Regions from separate parts of the Streptomyces sp. NPDC101490 genome, predicted to be linked through region 2. Evidence: riboswitches for the same ligand, from Rfam matches in the RefSeq annotation. Region 2 holds a riboswitch; the other holds the start of a gene.
The links. A riboswitch is a leader RNA that binds a small molecule or an ion and turns the genes downstream of it on or off. The one in region 2 is predicted to bind S-adenosylmethionine.
Positions count from the first base shown of each region.

Region 1: it holds a riboswitch for S-adenosylmethionine, as region 2 does, so the genes downstream of both, thrC (threonine synthase) here and ACIRQY_RS09450 (aminotransferase class V-fold PLP-dependent enzyme) in region 2, are expected to answer to the same signal.

Region 1 covers NZ_JBIWNI010000026.1:63,944-71,370, forward strand. The annotation lists gene ACIRQY_RS31200 (trehalose-6-phosphate synthase) at 1-326, opposite strand, end outside; gene ACIRQY_RS31205 (hypothetical protein) at 489-2,036, opposite strand; gene ACIRQY_RS31210 (glucosyl-3-phosphoglycerate synthase) at 2,669-3,610, opposite strand; SAM riboswitch class I at 3,759-3,905, shown strand; gene thrC (threonine synthase) at 3,899-5,209, shown strand; gene ACIRQY_RS31220 (MoaD/ThiS family protein) at 5,224-5,502, shown strand; gene ACIRQY_RS31225 (cold-shock protein) at 5,888-6,091, shown strand; gene groL (chaperonin GroEL) at 6,604-7,427, shown strand, end outside.
Region 2 covers NZ_JBIWNI010000003.1:400,501-407,927, forward strand. The annotation lists gene ACIRQY_RS09445 (glycerate kinase) at 1-1,107, shown strand, start outside; gene ACIRQY_RS09450 (aminotransferase class V-fold PLP-dependent enzyme) at 1,197-2,630, opposite strand; SAM riboswitch class IV at 2,847-2,963, opposite strand; gene trpD (anthranilate phosphoribosyltransferase) at 3,076-4,140, opposite strand; gene ACIRQY_RS09460 (cytochrome bc complex cytochrome b subunit) at 4,298-5,923, opposite strand; gene ACIRQY_RS09465 (Rieske 2Fe-2S domain-containing protein) at 5,920-6,972, opposite strand; gene ACIRQY_RS09470 (c-type cytochrome) at 6,969-7,427, opposite strand, start outside.

The DNA.
Region 1 (7,427 bases), on a different contig from region 2:
CCGGCGTCGAAGACGGGCTCGCGCGGGATGTCGTACAGATGGTGGTGGACGAACCACAGCACCGAGTTCGCGATGCCGTTGTACGCGTCGGTGTAGACGGACGGATCGATGTCCAGCATCCGTACGCCCGGCTCCCCGATCCCCCGCCGGACGGCCTCCCGGTCGCCCTCGCCGAGGGCCGCGCACACCCACAGACTGTCCTGGGCGGACACGGCGCTCAGACCGGAGACCAGGCCGCCGCCGCCCCTGCGGGCGTCGAGTCCGCCGTCCTCGCCGAGCGCGTACGAGACGGGGCCCCGGTTGGATGCCACAAGCACAGTAGCCATGGGGCGAACCTAGCCCGTCCCGTAAACGCTCAAACGTACGGATACGAGACGGGGTGATCCGGCCACGGAGGGTCCTCGGGGGCGGGACGGCCGGACCCGGCTTCCCCGCCCCTCGGCTTCCCCCCTGGGGTTTCCCCCTTCGTCACGTGGGCCCCGGCCTCCTCAGGTGTCGCGTCGGCCGCGCAGGGCCGCCTTCGCCACCAGGCCCGTCGCCGCGAGGGCCAGGCCGAGGGCGCCGAGCAGCCAGAGCCGCTCGCCGTGCCCGCCGGTCGCGGCCATCGAGCCCGTGTTCCCGCGCGGACCCGGGGCCGGGGGCGCCGGGGAGGCGGGTCCGGCCGCCGCCGGGGGCGCCGGGGTGGCGTTCTTGCCGTCCCCGGCGGCCGGCCGGGCCTGGGCCGTCCGGGTGGGGAGCGTCCGTGGCGGGGCCGCCTGGGTGGGGGCCGCCCGTGGCGGGGCCGGGCGGGTCAGCGCCGGGGCCGTCGCGCACGCCGGGTCCACGCTGCCCGGTCCGCAGTTCGAGCGGGGTGTCTCCGACGTGACGCCGGAGCGCAGCCGCCCGTCCCCCTCCGGCCGGTCCTTGATCCGCACCGAGTAGGTGACGGTCGCGGTCCTTCCGGCGGGGAGGGCGCCGGAGAAGGCGGTGCCGTGCTTCGTGTACGTCACCGTGCCCAGGTCCGTACGGGCGTCCCGGCGGTGGTCGGCGTCGTCGAGGACGCCGGTCAGGTCGTCGGAGAACCGGACGGCCGGGAGGTCGGCGGGGCCGGTGTTCCGCGCGGTGACCGTGTAGGTGAGGACGTCCCCGGGCCGGACCTCGCGCGGGCTCGCCGTCCTGGTGATCTCCAGGTCCGGCACCGGTACGGAGAACGCCAGCCCGGCCGGTACGAAGGTGTCGCCCCGGGTGGCGAAGGACAGCTCGGCGGAGGTCGCGCCCTGCGGGACGGCCCCGTCGGGCAGGACGAACTCCTTGGCGTCGACCCCGAGGCTGTCGGCCGGGCGGGGGTCGAGGGCGCCGTCGCTCCCGCCGACGAAGAAGTTGTCGGTGTCCCCGGTACGGCCCTCGGTGACGGTCCGGCCGTCGACGCGGAAGACGTCCCCGGGGGCGTTCCGGTCGCCGCCGAAGGCGACCACGCCCGCCCGCACCGGTCCCGCCCCCCGCCGGAAGCCGTCCACGGTGACCGTGGTGGCGGGGGAGTCGGGCCGCTGGACGACGTGCCCGCCGTACACGGAGACCGTCCGCCGTACGGGGGCGGGTTCCGCGACCGGGCCGGGGAAGCGGTGGACCACGGTCAGGGACCAGCCCGCCGCGCAGCCCTTGCCGCCCGCCGCCCAGACGTTCCCGACCGTCACGCGCGCGTCCGTCCCGGAGACGCCCGCGAAGGCGGCGGTCACGTCCGACTCGCCGGTGTAGAAGTGCGCCCCCGCGCTGTCCGCCGGGTCCGTGACCATGCTGTCGACCCGGACCGGGACCGTCGGGCCCGAGCCGATCCGGAGCACCGGGGCGGTCGTCGCCGGGTCCCCGGGCGAGGGGTCGACGTCCGCGCCCGCGAGGTCGCAGCGCCTCAGGTCGGCCCCGCCGGGACCCCGGTGCGTGCCGTCGTTCCCGCCCCAGAAGAGCCGGGCGTACGCGACCTCCGCGCCCGCCGGGATCCGCACGTGGCCGGAGCTGGAGCCGAAGCCGGGCGAGACTCCCGCCGCGTCGGTCCGCCGCATCACGAAGGCGTTGCCGCCGTCGGGGCCCTGCCCGCGCGCGGCGGCCGCACAGCGGGTCGCGGGGTCGTCGGGGCCGATGGGCTTGATGGGACCAGAACCAGCAGAGGGGGCAGAGGAGGCAGAGGAGGCAGAGAGGGCTGTGGTGGCTGTGGGATTAGTGAGACTCGTGGGGCGGATAGGGCCCGCTGAGGGAGAAGCGTTACGAGTGGCTGGCGAGGCTTCCGGGCCGCCAGAAGCACCCGAGGCCCCAGAAGGGACCAAGACGCCAGAAGCACCCGAGGCCCCAGAAGGGACCAAGACGCCGGAGGCCCCCGTGGCCCCGGAGGTCCCTGTGGCCCCGGAGGCCCCCGAGGCGCCAGGGCCGCCAGGGCCCCCCGGGCCGCCGGGGGCCGCCGCTCCCCCGGACGCGGCCGGGCAGCCCATGACCGTGTTGCCGAGCGTCGTGAAGTCGCCGTACAGCGAGGCCCCGTACCGCTCGCCGAAGGGCTCGACCACATCGGCGGCGGCCCGTCCCGCCGCCGTGGAGGCGAGCGAGCCCGCCGTCAGCCCGATGACCGCGAGCACCCTGCCCAGGTGGTGGTGTCTGAAGCGCATGAAAGCGCAATGTATGCAAAACACATCATCATGGGGCGTTACGCCACGCGACGGCTCGCGTACTCCGTGATTTCCACCATCGGCGGTCGCTCCTCCGTGTCCACCGCGTACGTACGGGGCTCGAAGCCCGCCGCTCCCCGCTCGAACTGCGTCAGCCGGGGCCGCACCAGATGCCCCCGCGAGAGCCGCAGCTGCGCCGTCCGGTAGATCGCCGCCGCCATCCGGCCCAGTGCCTGCCCGTCCTGGTGCCGGTGCTTGCGCACCCCCACGTCCACCTGCGCGAGCGCGTCCAGACCCACCGTGTGCAGGGCGTCCACGAGCAGCCCCAGCTCCACTCCGTAACCGACCGGGAAGGGCAGCCGTTCGAGGAGCGAGCGCCGGGCCGCGTACTCCCCGCCCAGCGGCTGGACGAATCCGGCGAGCGCGGGCCAGTGCAGGTTCAGCAGCGGCCGGGCCACCAGCTCCGTCACCCGGCCGCCCTGCCCGGGGGCGTCGCCCAGCGGGCGGTCGTACATCGCCTTCACGAAGGACACCTCGGGATCGGTGAGCAGCGGGCCCACGATCCCCGTCACGAAGTCCGCCGAGAAGTCCCGCAGGTCCGCGTCCACGAAGCAGACCACGTCCCCGCTCGTCACCATCAGTGACCGCCACAGGACCTCGCCCTTGCCCGGCACGGCCGGTATCCGGGGCAGCACCGCGTCCCGCGCGACGACCCGCGCCCCGGCCGCCGCCGCCACCTCCGCCGTGCGGTCGGTGGAACCCGAGTCGATCACCACCAGCTCGTCCACCAGCGGTACCGCCTCCGACATCAGCTCGCGCCGGATCACGGAGACGATCTCCCCGACCGTCGCCTCCTCGTTCAGCGCGGGCAGCACCACGCTGACCCGTGTCGAGCGCTTGGCGGCGAGGACCTGATCCAGCGGCCGGTCCGCCAGGGACCAGGACCGCCGGTCCAGCCAGCGCTCCACCTCTTCCAGCACGTGATCTCCATCTCGCGGTACGGACGGCCGGTCCAAGCGTCCGGGCCTTCGGTTACAGTCTTGAACAACGCGGATGCCCGATGCACGTCGGGGTGCCGCCCGCGTCGGAGCGCAGGAACGAAGTCCAGCGCGCTTCACAATCGAATACCGCTCATCCAGAGGGGCAGAGGGAAACGGCCCGTTGAAGCCCCGGCAACCCTCCAGTCGGTTCATCTCGTCCTCCATCGAGGTCCCCGGCTCGGGAAGGTGCCAAATCCGTCTCATGGCGAAAAATTCGTCATGGGAAAGATGAGGAGAAAGGGCCTCGCCTCCATGGCTGTACAGACCGTCACCCCCGCGACCACCGTCGATCTCGGTCCCGCTTCAGGGCTCTCCTGTCGGGAATGCGGTGAAGTCTTCGCACTCGGCCCGATCTTCGCCTGCGAGCTGTGTTTCGGACCGCTCGAAGTGGCGTACGACCTGCCTCTCGGTGACCCCGAGGCGCTGCGCAAGCAGATCGAGTCCGGCCCCGCCAACATCTGGCGCTACGCCCCCCTGCTGCCCGTCCCCGCCGACGTCGCCGAGAAGCCCAACCTGAACCCCGGCTGGACCAAGCTCGTCCAGGCCGACAACCTCGCCCGCGAGATCGGCGTCGCCCCCGGCAAGCTCTTCGTCAAGGACGACTCGGGCAACCCGACCCACTCCTTCAAGGACCGGGTCGTCGCCCAGGCCATCGAAGCGGCCCGCGCCTTCGGCTTCACCACCCTCTCCTGCTCCTCCACGGGCAACCTGGCCGGGGCCGTCGGCGCCGCCGCCGCCCGCGCGGGCTTCCGCTCCTGCGTGTTCATCCCGCACGACCTGGAGCAGGGCAAGGTCGTCATGGCCGCCGTGTACGGCGGTGAACTCGTCGCCATCGAGGGCAACTACGACGACGTCAACCGCTTCTGCTCGGAGCTCATCGGCGACCCGCTCGGCGAGGGCTGGGGCTTCGTCAACGTCAACCTCCGCCCGTACTACGGCGAGGGCTCCAAGACGCTGGCGTACGAGATCTGCGAGCAGCTCGGCTGGGTCATCCCCGACCAGCTCGTCATCCCCATCGCCTCCGGCTCCCAGCTCACGAAGATCGACAAGGGTCTCCAGGAGCTGATCAAGCTGGGCCTCGTCGAGGACAGGCCGTACAAGATCTTCGGCGCCCAGGCCGAGGGCTGCTCCCCGGTCTCCGCCGCCTTCAAGGCCGGTCACGACGTGGTCCGCCCGCAGAAGCCGAACACGATCGCCAAGTCGCTCGCCATCGGCAACCCGGCCGACGGCCCCTACGTCCTCGACATCGCCCGCCGCACCGGCGGCGCCGTGGAGGACGTGAACGACGAGCAGGTGGTGGACGCGATCAGGCTCCTCGCCCGCACCGAGGGCGTCTTCGCCGAGACCGCGGGCGGGGTGACCGTCGGCGTCACGCGCAAGCTCGTCGAGAACGGGCTCATCGACCCGAACCTCACCACGGTCGTCCTCAACACCGGTGACGGGCTCAAGACCCTGGACGCGGTGGCCGACACCTCCCAGGCCACCACCACCATCCGCCCGAGCCTGGACGCGTTCCGCGACGCCGGCCTGGCCCTCTGAAAGGCTACGAAGACATGGCTGTGAACGTCCGCATCCCCACCATCCTCCGCACCTACACGGGCGGGCTCTCCGAGGTCCAGGCCGAGGGCGGGACTCTCGCCGAGGTCATCGCGGACCTGGAGAAGAACCACACGGGCATCGCCGCCCGCGTCCTGGACGACCAGGGCAAGCTGCGCCGCTTCGTCAACGTCTACGTGAACGACGACGACGTGCGCTTCGAGCAGGGCCTGGAGACCGCCACCCCGGCGGGCGCGGGCGTCTCGATCATCCCGGCGGTCGCGGGCGGCTGCTGATCCCCATCCCTCTCGAATTGCCCCTTCCGCGACAATAAGCGGAAGGGGCAATTCTATATGGTTGAGCGCGGTAGAGTTGGGGAAGCCCCCTCCGCTGCTCATGCCGGACGCATATGAGAATGCGTCCCTGCGCGACAAGAAGCAGCCAAAGTGTGTGCGCATTGTGTACCTTCTGCGCGCTTTGCCGGGCCCGAGTTGCCCCATAAGCCAGGGGAATATCCCTAATTCTGCTTTCAGTCGCGCCCAGAATTCTCGCTCGAATGACCTGTTGCAGAGGGCAGTTGGACAGATACATTCAGCCGCGGTCGACGCGTTCCGGCGCAGGGTCTGACCCGGGTCCGTGAAGTGCGGGCCCGCGCAAGGGCCAGTAATAGGGGAGTTAGGCATGGCTCAGGGCACCGTCAAGTGGTTCAACGCGGAGAAGGGCTACGGCTTCATCGCGGTCGACGGTGGTGCGGATGTATTCGTCCACTACAGCGCGATCCAGATGGATGGCTACCGCAGTCTCGAAGAAGGACAGCGAGTCGAGTTCGAGATCTCGCAGGGCCAGAAGGGTCCGCAGGCGGACATGGTCAAACTCGCCGTCTGAGCACGGCGCGATCGGCCACTGACGCAACGCCGTCGAGGGGGCCGCATTCCTTCAAGGGATGCGGCCCCCTCGGGCGTTCCCGGGCACCCGCGGGTCCGCGCCGGTCCGCGCCGCCTCCCCGGGTCCGCGCCGGTCCGCGCCGCCTCCCCGGGTCCGCGCCGGTCCGTCCCGCCTCCCCCGGGTCCGTCCCGCTCCCGGGTCCGCGCCGCCTCCCCCGGGTCGGCCGGTTCACCCGCGCGCCCCTTCCGGGTGCCGCGCGCGCACCCCTTCCGCGCCCCTTCCGCACCTCTTCCCCCATGTCCCGATCATCGAGAGTCGCTTGCACTCTCCTAGGTCGAGTGCTAATCATTGGCGTTAGCACTCGGTAGGTGAGAGTGCTTACGAGGATCGGGCAGACGAGGTCGCCGTCCGGGTGGGGCAAGGAACCACGCGGAACCACGGAGGCCGTCCGTCGCGGGCGTCGGCGCGGTCCTGGAGCGTTATCCACCCCATGTCCGGGAGGACCACTTCACATGGCCAAGATCATCGCGTTCGACGAGGAGGCCCGGCGCGGTCTCGAGCGCGGCATGAACCAGCTCGCTGACGCCGTCAAGGTCACCCTCGGCCCCAAGGGCCGCAACGTCGTCCTCGAGAAGAAGTGGGGCGCCCCCACGATCACCAACGATGGTGTCTCCATCGCCAAGGAGATCGAGCTCGAGGACCCGTACGAGAAGATCGGCGCCGAGCTGGTCAAGGAAGTCGCCAAGAAGACGGACGACGTCGCCGGCGACGGTACGACCACCGCCACCGTCCTCGCCCAGGCGCTCGTCCGCGAGGGCCTGCGCAACGTGGCCGCCGGTGCCAACCCGATGGCCCTCAAGCGCGGTATCGAGAAGGCCGTCGAGGCCGTCTCGGGCGCCCTGCTGGAGCAGGCGAAGGATGTCGAGACCAAGGAGCAGATCGCTTCCACGGCCTCCATCTCCGCCGCCGACACCCAGATCGGCGAGCTCATCGCCGAGGCGATGGACAAGGTCGGCAAGGAAGGCGTCATCACCGTCGAGGAGTCCCAGACCTTCGGTCTGGAGCTGGAACTCACCGAGGGCATGCGCTTCGACAAGGGCTACATCTCGGCGTACTTCGCCACCGACATGGAGCGCATGGAGTCGTCCCTCGACGACCCGTACCTCCTGATCGTCAACTCCAAGATCTCCTCCGTGAAGGACCTGCTCCCGCTCCTGGAGAAGGTCATGCAGTCGGGCAAGCCCCTGCTGATCATCGCCGAGGACGTCGAGGGCGAGGCCCTGTCGACCCTGGTCGTCAACAAGATCCGCGGCACCTTCAAGTCCGTCGCGGTCAA
Region 2 (7,427 bases):
CTCTCCGCGCCGGAAGCCGCGCGAGCCATCGCCGAGGGACTGCGCCGGGTCCGGCCGGACGCCGTGATCGACCGCATACCCCTGGTCGACGGCGGGGAGGGAACCGCCAGGGCGCTGGCCGCCGCGACCGGCGGCAGCCTGCTGTCCCGGATCGCCACCGGCCCCCTGGGCCGCCCCGTCCCGACCCACTTCGCCCTGCTCGGCCGCTCCTCGGCGGTCGTCGAGATGGCCGCCGTCGCGGGCCTCTCCCTGGTCCCCGCCGACCGGCGCGACCCGGGCGCCACCACCACGTACGGGGTGGGCGAACTGATCCGCTCCGCCCTCGACGCCGGAGTGAGCCGCGTCCTGGTCGGCTGCGGCGACTCCGGCACCTCGGACGGCGGGGCGGGAGCCCTCCAGGCCCTCGGCGCCCGGCTCCTGGACGTCCACGGCGCCGAACTCCCGCTCGGCGGCGCCGCCCTGACGCGGCTGCACCGGATCGACCCGACGGGCCTCGACCCCCGGCTCGCCCGCACCGAACTGCTGGTGGCCTGCAACCCGTACAACGTGCTGTGCGGCGAGCGGGGCGTGGCCCGGGTGTTCGGCCCGCAGAAGGGCGCCGGGCCCGAGCAGGTCGAGGAGCTGTCGACGGCGCTCGACCGCTGGGCCGCGCTCCTGGTCAGGGACCTGGGCGCGCCCGCCGCCATCGGTACGGCCCCGGGGTCGGGGGCCTCGGGCGGGCTCGGCGCGGGACTCGCCGCGCTGGGGGCCCGGCTGCTCCCCCGCTTCGACGTGCTGCTCGACCACGTGGACCTGGACGCCCGGCTGGCCCGCGCCGATCTGGTGATCACCGCGGAGGGCGCGCTGGACGGGCAGACCGTACGGGGCAAGATCCCGGCGGAGGTGGCGCGCCGGGCCAAGGCCCACGGGGTGCCGGTGCTGGTGCTGGCGGGGACGCTCGGCCGGGGCGCCCACGAGGTGCGGGCGGTCGGGGTCGACGCGTACGGCTCGATCCTGCCCGCGCCGATGGCCCTGCCGGAGGCGCTGGACCGGGGCGCCGAGTTCCTGGCGGACGCGGCCGAGCGGGCCCTGCGGATGGTCCTGGTGGGGACCCGGCTGGCGGCCTGAGGCCCCGGCCGGGCCCGGGTGCTTCCGGCCGGGCCGGAGTACGGAGGTAACGACCCGGCCCCGGCCTGGACCGGCCCCGTGCGGGTGGGTCAGCCGCGGTCCGGGACGCAGCGGCCGTCCTCGGTGCGGTACTTCCACTGGGCGCCGTCGCGGACGAGCTGCTTCACCGCGCCGACGAACCGCTCGACGTGCTCGTCCGGCGTACCGGCGCCGAAGCTCACCCGGATGGCGTTGAGGGAGCGCTCGCCGGGCGCGGCCTCGGGGGCGCCGCACTCCCCCGGGTCCTGCGGGTCGCTGCCGAGCAGCGTGCGGACCAGCGGGTGGGCGCAGAACAGGCCGTCGCGGACGCCGATGCCGTACTCGGCGGAAAGCGCGGCAGCGAAGTGGGAGCTGTTCCAGCCCTCGACGACGAAGGAGATGACGCCGACCCGGGGCGCGTCGTCACCGAAGAGCGAGAGCACCCGCACCTCGGGGACCTCGGCGAGACCGGTGCGGACGGTGTCGATCAGGTGCCGCTCGCGGGCGACGAGGGAGTCGAAGCCCGCCTCGGTGAGCGCCTTGCAGGCGGAGGCGATGGAGTAGACGCCGATGACGTTCGGGGAGCCGGCCTCGTGCCGGGCGGCGGTGGTGTGCCACTCGACGTCCACGCCGCCGTCGGCGCGGCGGGCCACCTTGCGGGAGGCGCCGCCGCCCGCGAGGTAGGGCTCGGCGGTCTGGAGCCAGTCGGCGCGTCCGGCGAGGACGCCGGAGCCGAAGGGCGCGTACAGCTTGTGTCCGGAGAAGGCGATCCAGTCCACGTCGAGGTCGCGGACGGAGACCGGGTGGTGGGGCGCGAGCTGGGCGGCGTCGAGGACGATCCGGGCACCGTGCGCGTGGGCGGCGGCGGCCAGTTCCCGCACCGGCCACAGCTCGCCGGTGACGTTGGAGGCGCCGGTGACGCAGACCAGAGCGGGGCCGTGGGGGTCGCGGTCGGCGAGCGCGCGCTCCAGGGTCTCGACGGCCTGGGCGGGGGTGCGGGGGGCGCTCAGGTAGGTGACGTGGGCGTCGCTCCAGGGCAGCAGCGAGGCGTGGTGCTCGGTCTCGAAGACGAAGACCTGGCAGTCCGCGGGGAGCACGGCGGCGAGCAGGTTCAGCGAGTCGGTGGTGGAGCGGGTGAAGACGACCTGGTCGTCGGCGCGGCAGTCGAGGAACTCGGCGACGGTGACGCGGCTGTTCTCGAAGAGGTCGGTGGAGAGCTGGGAGAGGTAGCCCGCGCCCCGGTGGACGCTGCCGTAGTAGGGGGCGTAGGCGGCGACGTCGTCCCAGACCCGCTGGAGGGCGGGGGCGCTGGCCGCGTAGTCGAGGGCCGCGTAGGTCACCTCGCCGCCGGTGACGAGCGGGACGGTGACGTCCCGGCCGAGGACCGGCAGCGGGGCGGCGCAGCAGGGGTCGGCGGACTCGGCGGCCGTCGCGGCGACGGCCGTAGCGGCGGACTCGGCGGCGAAGGTCTCGACGGTGGCGACGGCGTCAGGGCGTGCGGACATGGCGGTATCTCCCGGCGGGCGGTGCTGAATGGCTTCGGTGGTCCCGTACGCGGCCACGACGGCGGCGGGGTACGGGTGTACGCCTCGGACGGCAGGGTGCGCGTGGGTACGCGGAAGTGACCCGGTCCGGGGTGAAGTGGGGGCGGAGTCGCCCTATCGCATTCGCTTGCTCACGGAAAACGCTCCTCGAGAGACCAGGACCCCTGGTGTTCGAGGGGTCCGCGCTTGCCGTAGACCTCGCTGCCTACGGCCTGGTCATCACCCGGGGCACCCCGCCACGGACGGAGGGTTGCCGGACAGCAAGCCGGGGCCAAAACGCTGTCACTCGTGACCTGAGAAGCATCCTGCCACATGATCGACGAAGCGCAAGACCCCGGTCCGCATGGTGGACCGGGGCCGTACGACGGGAGGGGCCGGGAGGGACAGAAGGGGCGGGAGGCCGCTCCTACGCGTTGCTGACGGTGATCCAGCGTTCCAGGGCCCGGCGGGCGGCGCCGGAGTCGATGGCCTCGGCGGCCCTCGCCATCCCCGCCGTGATCTGCTCCGCCAGGGTGCCGCCGCCCGGCTCCAGGGCGGTCAGCGCCGCCGCCGAGTTGAGCAGCACGGCGTCCCGCACCGGTCCCGTCTCCCCCGCGAGCAGCCTGCGGGCCACGTCCGCGTTGTACGAGGCGTCGGCGCCGCGCAGTGCCTCCACGGGGACCAGGTCGATGCCGACGTCCCGGGGGTCGAAGGACTCCTCGCGGACCGAGCCGTCCCGGACCACCCAGACCCGCGAGGTGGCGGTGGTGGTCAGTTCGTCGAGTCCGTCGTCGCCGCGGAAGACCAGCGCGGAGGAGCCGCGCTCGGCGAGCACCCCGGCGATGATCGGGGCCATCCGGGCGTCGGCCACGCCGGTGGCCTGGGCCCCGACGCGGGCCGGGTTGGTGAGCGGGCCGAGGAAGTTGAAGACGGTCCGTACGCCGAGCTGGCCCCGGGCGGTGGCGACGTGCCGCAGCGAGGGGTGGAACTTCACCGCGAAGCAGAAGGTGATGCCCGCCTCCTCGGCGACCTCGCTCACCCGGCGCGGGGTCAGCTCCAGGTTGACGCCGAGCTTCTCCAGGACGTCGGAGGCGCCGGAGGCGGAGGAGGCCGCCCGGTTGCCGTGCTTGACGACCTTGGCGCCGGTGCCCGCGACCACGATCGCCGACATGGTGGAGATGTTGACGGTCTTCGCGCCGTCGCCGCCGGTGCCGACGATGTCCACGGTGCGGCCGGGCACCTCGATGGTGTTGGCGTGCGCGTACATCGTGCGGACGAGGCCGGTGATCTCCTCGACGGTCTCGCCCTTGGCGCGCAGCGCGACCGCGAAGCCCGCGATCTGCACGTCGGTGGCCTCGCCGCTCATGATGCGGTCCATGGCCCAGGCGGAGTCCTCGGTGCTGAGGTCGCCGCCGTCGAGCAGGGTGTTCAGCACGGCCGGCCAGGAGCGGCCCGCCGACGTAGGTCCTCCAGCGGGGGTCGCAGCGCTCATGGCAGCTCCTGGTCAGTACGTCGCGGATACGGGTGCGGGACACCCGTGCGGGATACGGAGTCACCCTATCGAGCCCGGGGGACGGCGAAGAGCCCCGTCCATCGAATGGACGGGGCTCTCACCGTGGCGACCTTCACATGGTCAGGTGTTCAGGTGATCAGTGGTGGCCGTGGCCGCTCTGGATCTCCTTGTACTCCTCGGCCGTGGGCTTGGCGATCTGGCTGTCGTCGCCGTAGTAGCCCTTGCTGAGCTTGACCCGGAGCTTCTCCAGACCGCTGACCTTGCGCGCGACGCCGTTCTCGTCGACGGCCGGCGGCAGCTCGGCGGCCTCGTACTGCTCGTGCGCCGTGAGGCGGTACAGCTCGCCCTGGCTGAGCGGCTCGTGGACCTCGACGAACTCACCGTGCGGCAGGCGCTTGATGATGCCGGACTCGCGGCCGTGCAGCACCTTGTCCTTGTCCCGGCGCTGGAGGCCGAGGCAGATCCGCTTGGTGACGATGAACGCAATAACCGGACCGGCGAAGAAGAAGATCCGCACGAACCAGGTGATGGCGTTGATCGACAGGTGGAAGTGGGTCGCCCAGATGTCGTTTCCACCACCCACGAGCATGATCATGTACGCGGTGATCCAGGCGACACCGAAGGCGGTGCGCGTCGGAGCGTTGCGCGGGCGCTGCGCGATGTGGTGCTCGCGCTTGTCGCCCGTGATCCAGGACTCGATGAACGGGTAGACCGCGATGGCCGCGAGGACCGCCGGGAAGATCGCCAGCGGGATCATCACACCGAGGACCAGCGTGTGGCCCCAGAGGTTGATCTCCCAGCCCGGCATGACACGGATCAGACCCTCGGCGAAGCCCATGTACCAGTCGGGCTGCGCTCCGGTGCCGACCTGGTCGGGCCGGTACGGGCCGATGGCCCAGATCGGGTTGATCGAGGCGACGGCCGCGATGACCGAGATGACACCGAAGACCAGGAAGAAGAAGCCTCCGGCCTTGGCCATGTAGACCGGCAGCAGCGGCATGCCCACGACGTTGTTGTTCGTACGGCCGGGGCCGGCGAACTGCGTGTGCTTGTGGAAGAACACCAGGATGAGGTGGGCCACCATCAGGCCGAGCATGATGCCGGGCAGCAGCAGGACGTGGGCCGAGTAGAACCGGGCCACGAAGTCGCCGCCGGGGAACTCGCCGCCGAACAGGAACATCGACAGGTACGTGCCGACGATCGGCACGGACAGGATCGCGCCCTGCATGAAGCGGACACCGGTGCCGGAGAGCAGGTCGTCCGGGAGCGAGTAACCGGTGAAACCGGTGAACATGCCCAGGAAGAACAGCAGGAAGCCGAACAGCCAGTTGATCTCACGCGGCTTGCGGAACGAGCCCGTGAAGAAGACGCGCATCATGTGCACGAACATGCCGGCGAGGAAGATCAGCGCCGCCCAGTGGTGGATCTGCCGGATCAGCAGACCACCGCGCACCTCGAACGAGATGTGCATGGTCGAGTTGAACGCCTCGGACATCAGCTGTCCCTGGAGCGGGACGTACGGTCCGACGTACTCCACCTCGTTCATCGACGGGTGGAAGAACATCGTCAGATAGACGCCCGTCAGGATGATGATGAGGAAGCTGTAGAGGCAGATCTCGCCCAGCATGAAGGACCAGTGGTCCGGGAAGATCTTCCGCATGTTGGCCTTGGCCAGCGTGTAGATCCCCAGGCGGCCGTCGGCCCAGTCGGCGACCCGCTCACCGGCGGGCGCCTTCTTCGTCGTATCGGTCACGGTGCTCATCCGCGCTCCCAGAAGGCAGGACCGACGGGCTCGTCGAAGTCGCCGAGCGCCTCGAGGAAGCCCTTGTCGTTCACGCCGATCCGCAGCTGCGGAAGGGCGTGCCCGGCCGGGCCGAAGATGACGCGGGCGCCGTCGGAGAGGTCGAAGGTGGACTGGTGGCACGGGCAGAGGACGTGGTGCGTCTGCTGCTCGTACAGGGAGATCGGGCAGCCCACGTGGGTGCAGATCTTCGAGAAGGCGACGATGCCCTCGTGCGACCACTCGAGCTCGCGCTTGTCCTTGATGTCCTGCGGTTCGATCCGCACGATCATCACGGCGGCCTTGGTGATCTCGGTGAGGAAGTCCTCGTCGTGCTCCGACAGGCCTTCCGGCATCACGAAGGTCAGCGAGCCGACCGTGACGTCCTCGGGACGCAGCGGCTCGTGGGTGTTCATGTTGATGAGCTGAAGCCCCTTGGCCCAACGGGTGGTCCGGAGCTTCTTCTCGGGGAGCGGGCCCATGTCACGCAGCAGCACGATGCCGGAGAGCGGTACGAGCGACAGCGCGCCGAACATCGTGTTGCGGATGAGCTTGCGGCGGCCCATGCCGGACTCGGCGGCACCGGCCGCGAAGTCCGCCATGACCTTCGCCTTGGTCTCGGCGTCGGCCTGGATCGGGTGCCGCTCGTCCGCGATCTCCACATCGGACATCAGGGTGCGGGCCCAGTGGACCGCGCCCGCTCCGATGAAGAAGAGGGCGAGGCCGAGGGTCCAGCCGAGCGCGAAGTTGAGCGCGGACACCCGGCCGAAGGGCCAGATGTACACGATCTTGTCGACCGGGAAGATCACGTACGAGGCGATGAAGCCGACGGTGGCCAGCATCGACAGCGTGAACATGAAGGCGACCGCGCGCTCGGACCGGCGGGCGGCCCGCTCGTCGATGTCCTGGATGCGGGGCTTGTGGGGCGGGAGCCCCGGGTCGGCGAACGGGTCGTCGGCGACCTTCACCGCGCCGTGCGCGGTGTCCTGCACTGCCGGCAGGGTCTCTTCTGGAATCTCTTGGCTACTCATGACTTCTTGGCCTTAGCGGTGTGGGCCGCGACCCAGATGGCAACTGCGATCAGCGCGCCCAGGCCGAAGACCCAGGCGAACAGACCCTCGGCGACGGGGCCGAGACTACCGAGCCTCAGACCGCCCGGGTTGTCCGACTTCTCGCCACTGACGGACTCGACGTACGCGATGATGTCCTTCTTCTGCTTCTCCGGCATGACCGAGTCGGGGAAGGAGGGCATGTTCTGCGGGCCGGTCTGCATGGCCTCGTAGAGGTGCTTCGGGCTGACGCCTTCGAGGCTCGGGGCGAACTTGCCGTGGGTCAGCGCGCCACCGGCACCGGTGAAGTTGTGGCACTGGGCACAGTTCGTGCGGAACAGTTCGCCACCCTTCGCCGCGTCGGCGCCGGCGGGGTCGTACTGGCTCTGGGCCGGCGTGATCGGGCCGGCCCCGAGAGAGGCCACGTACGCCGCGAG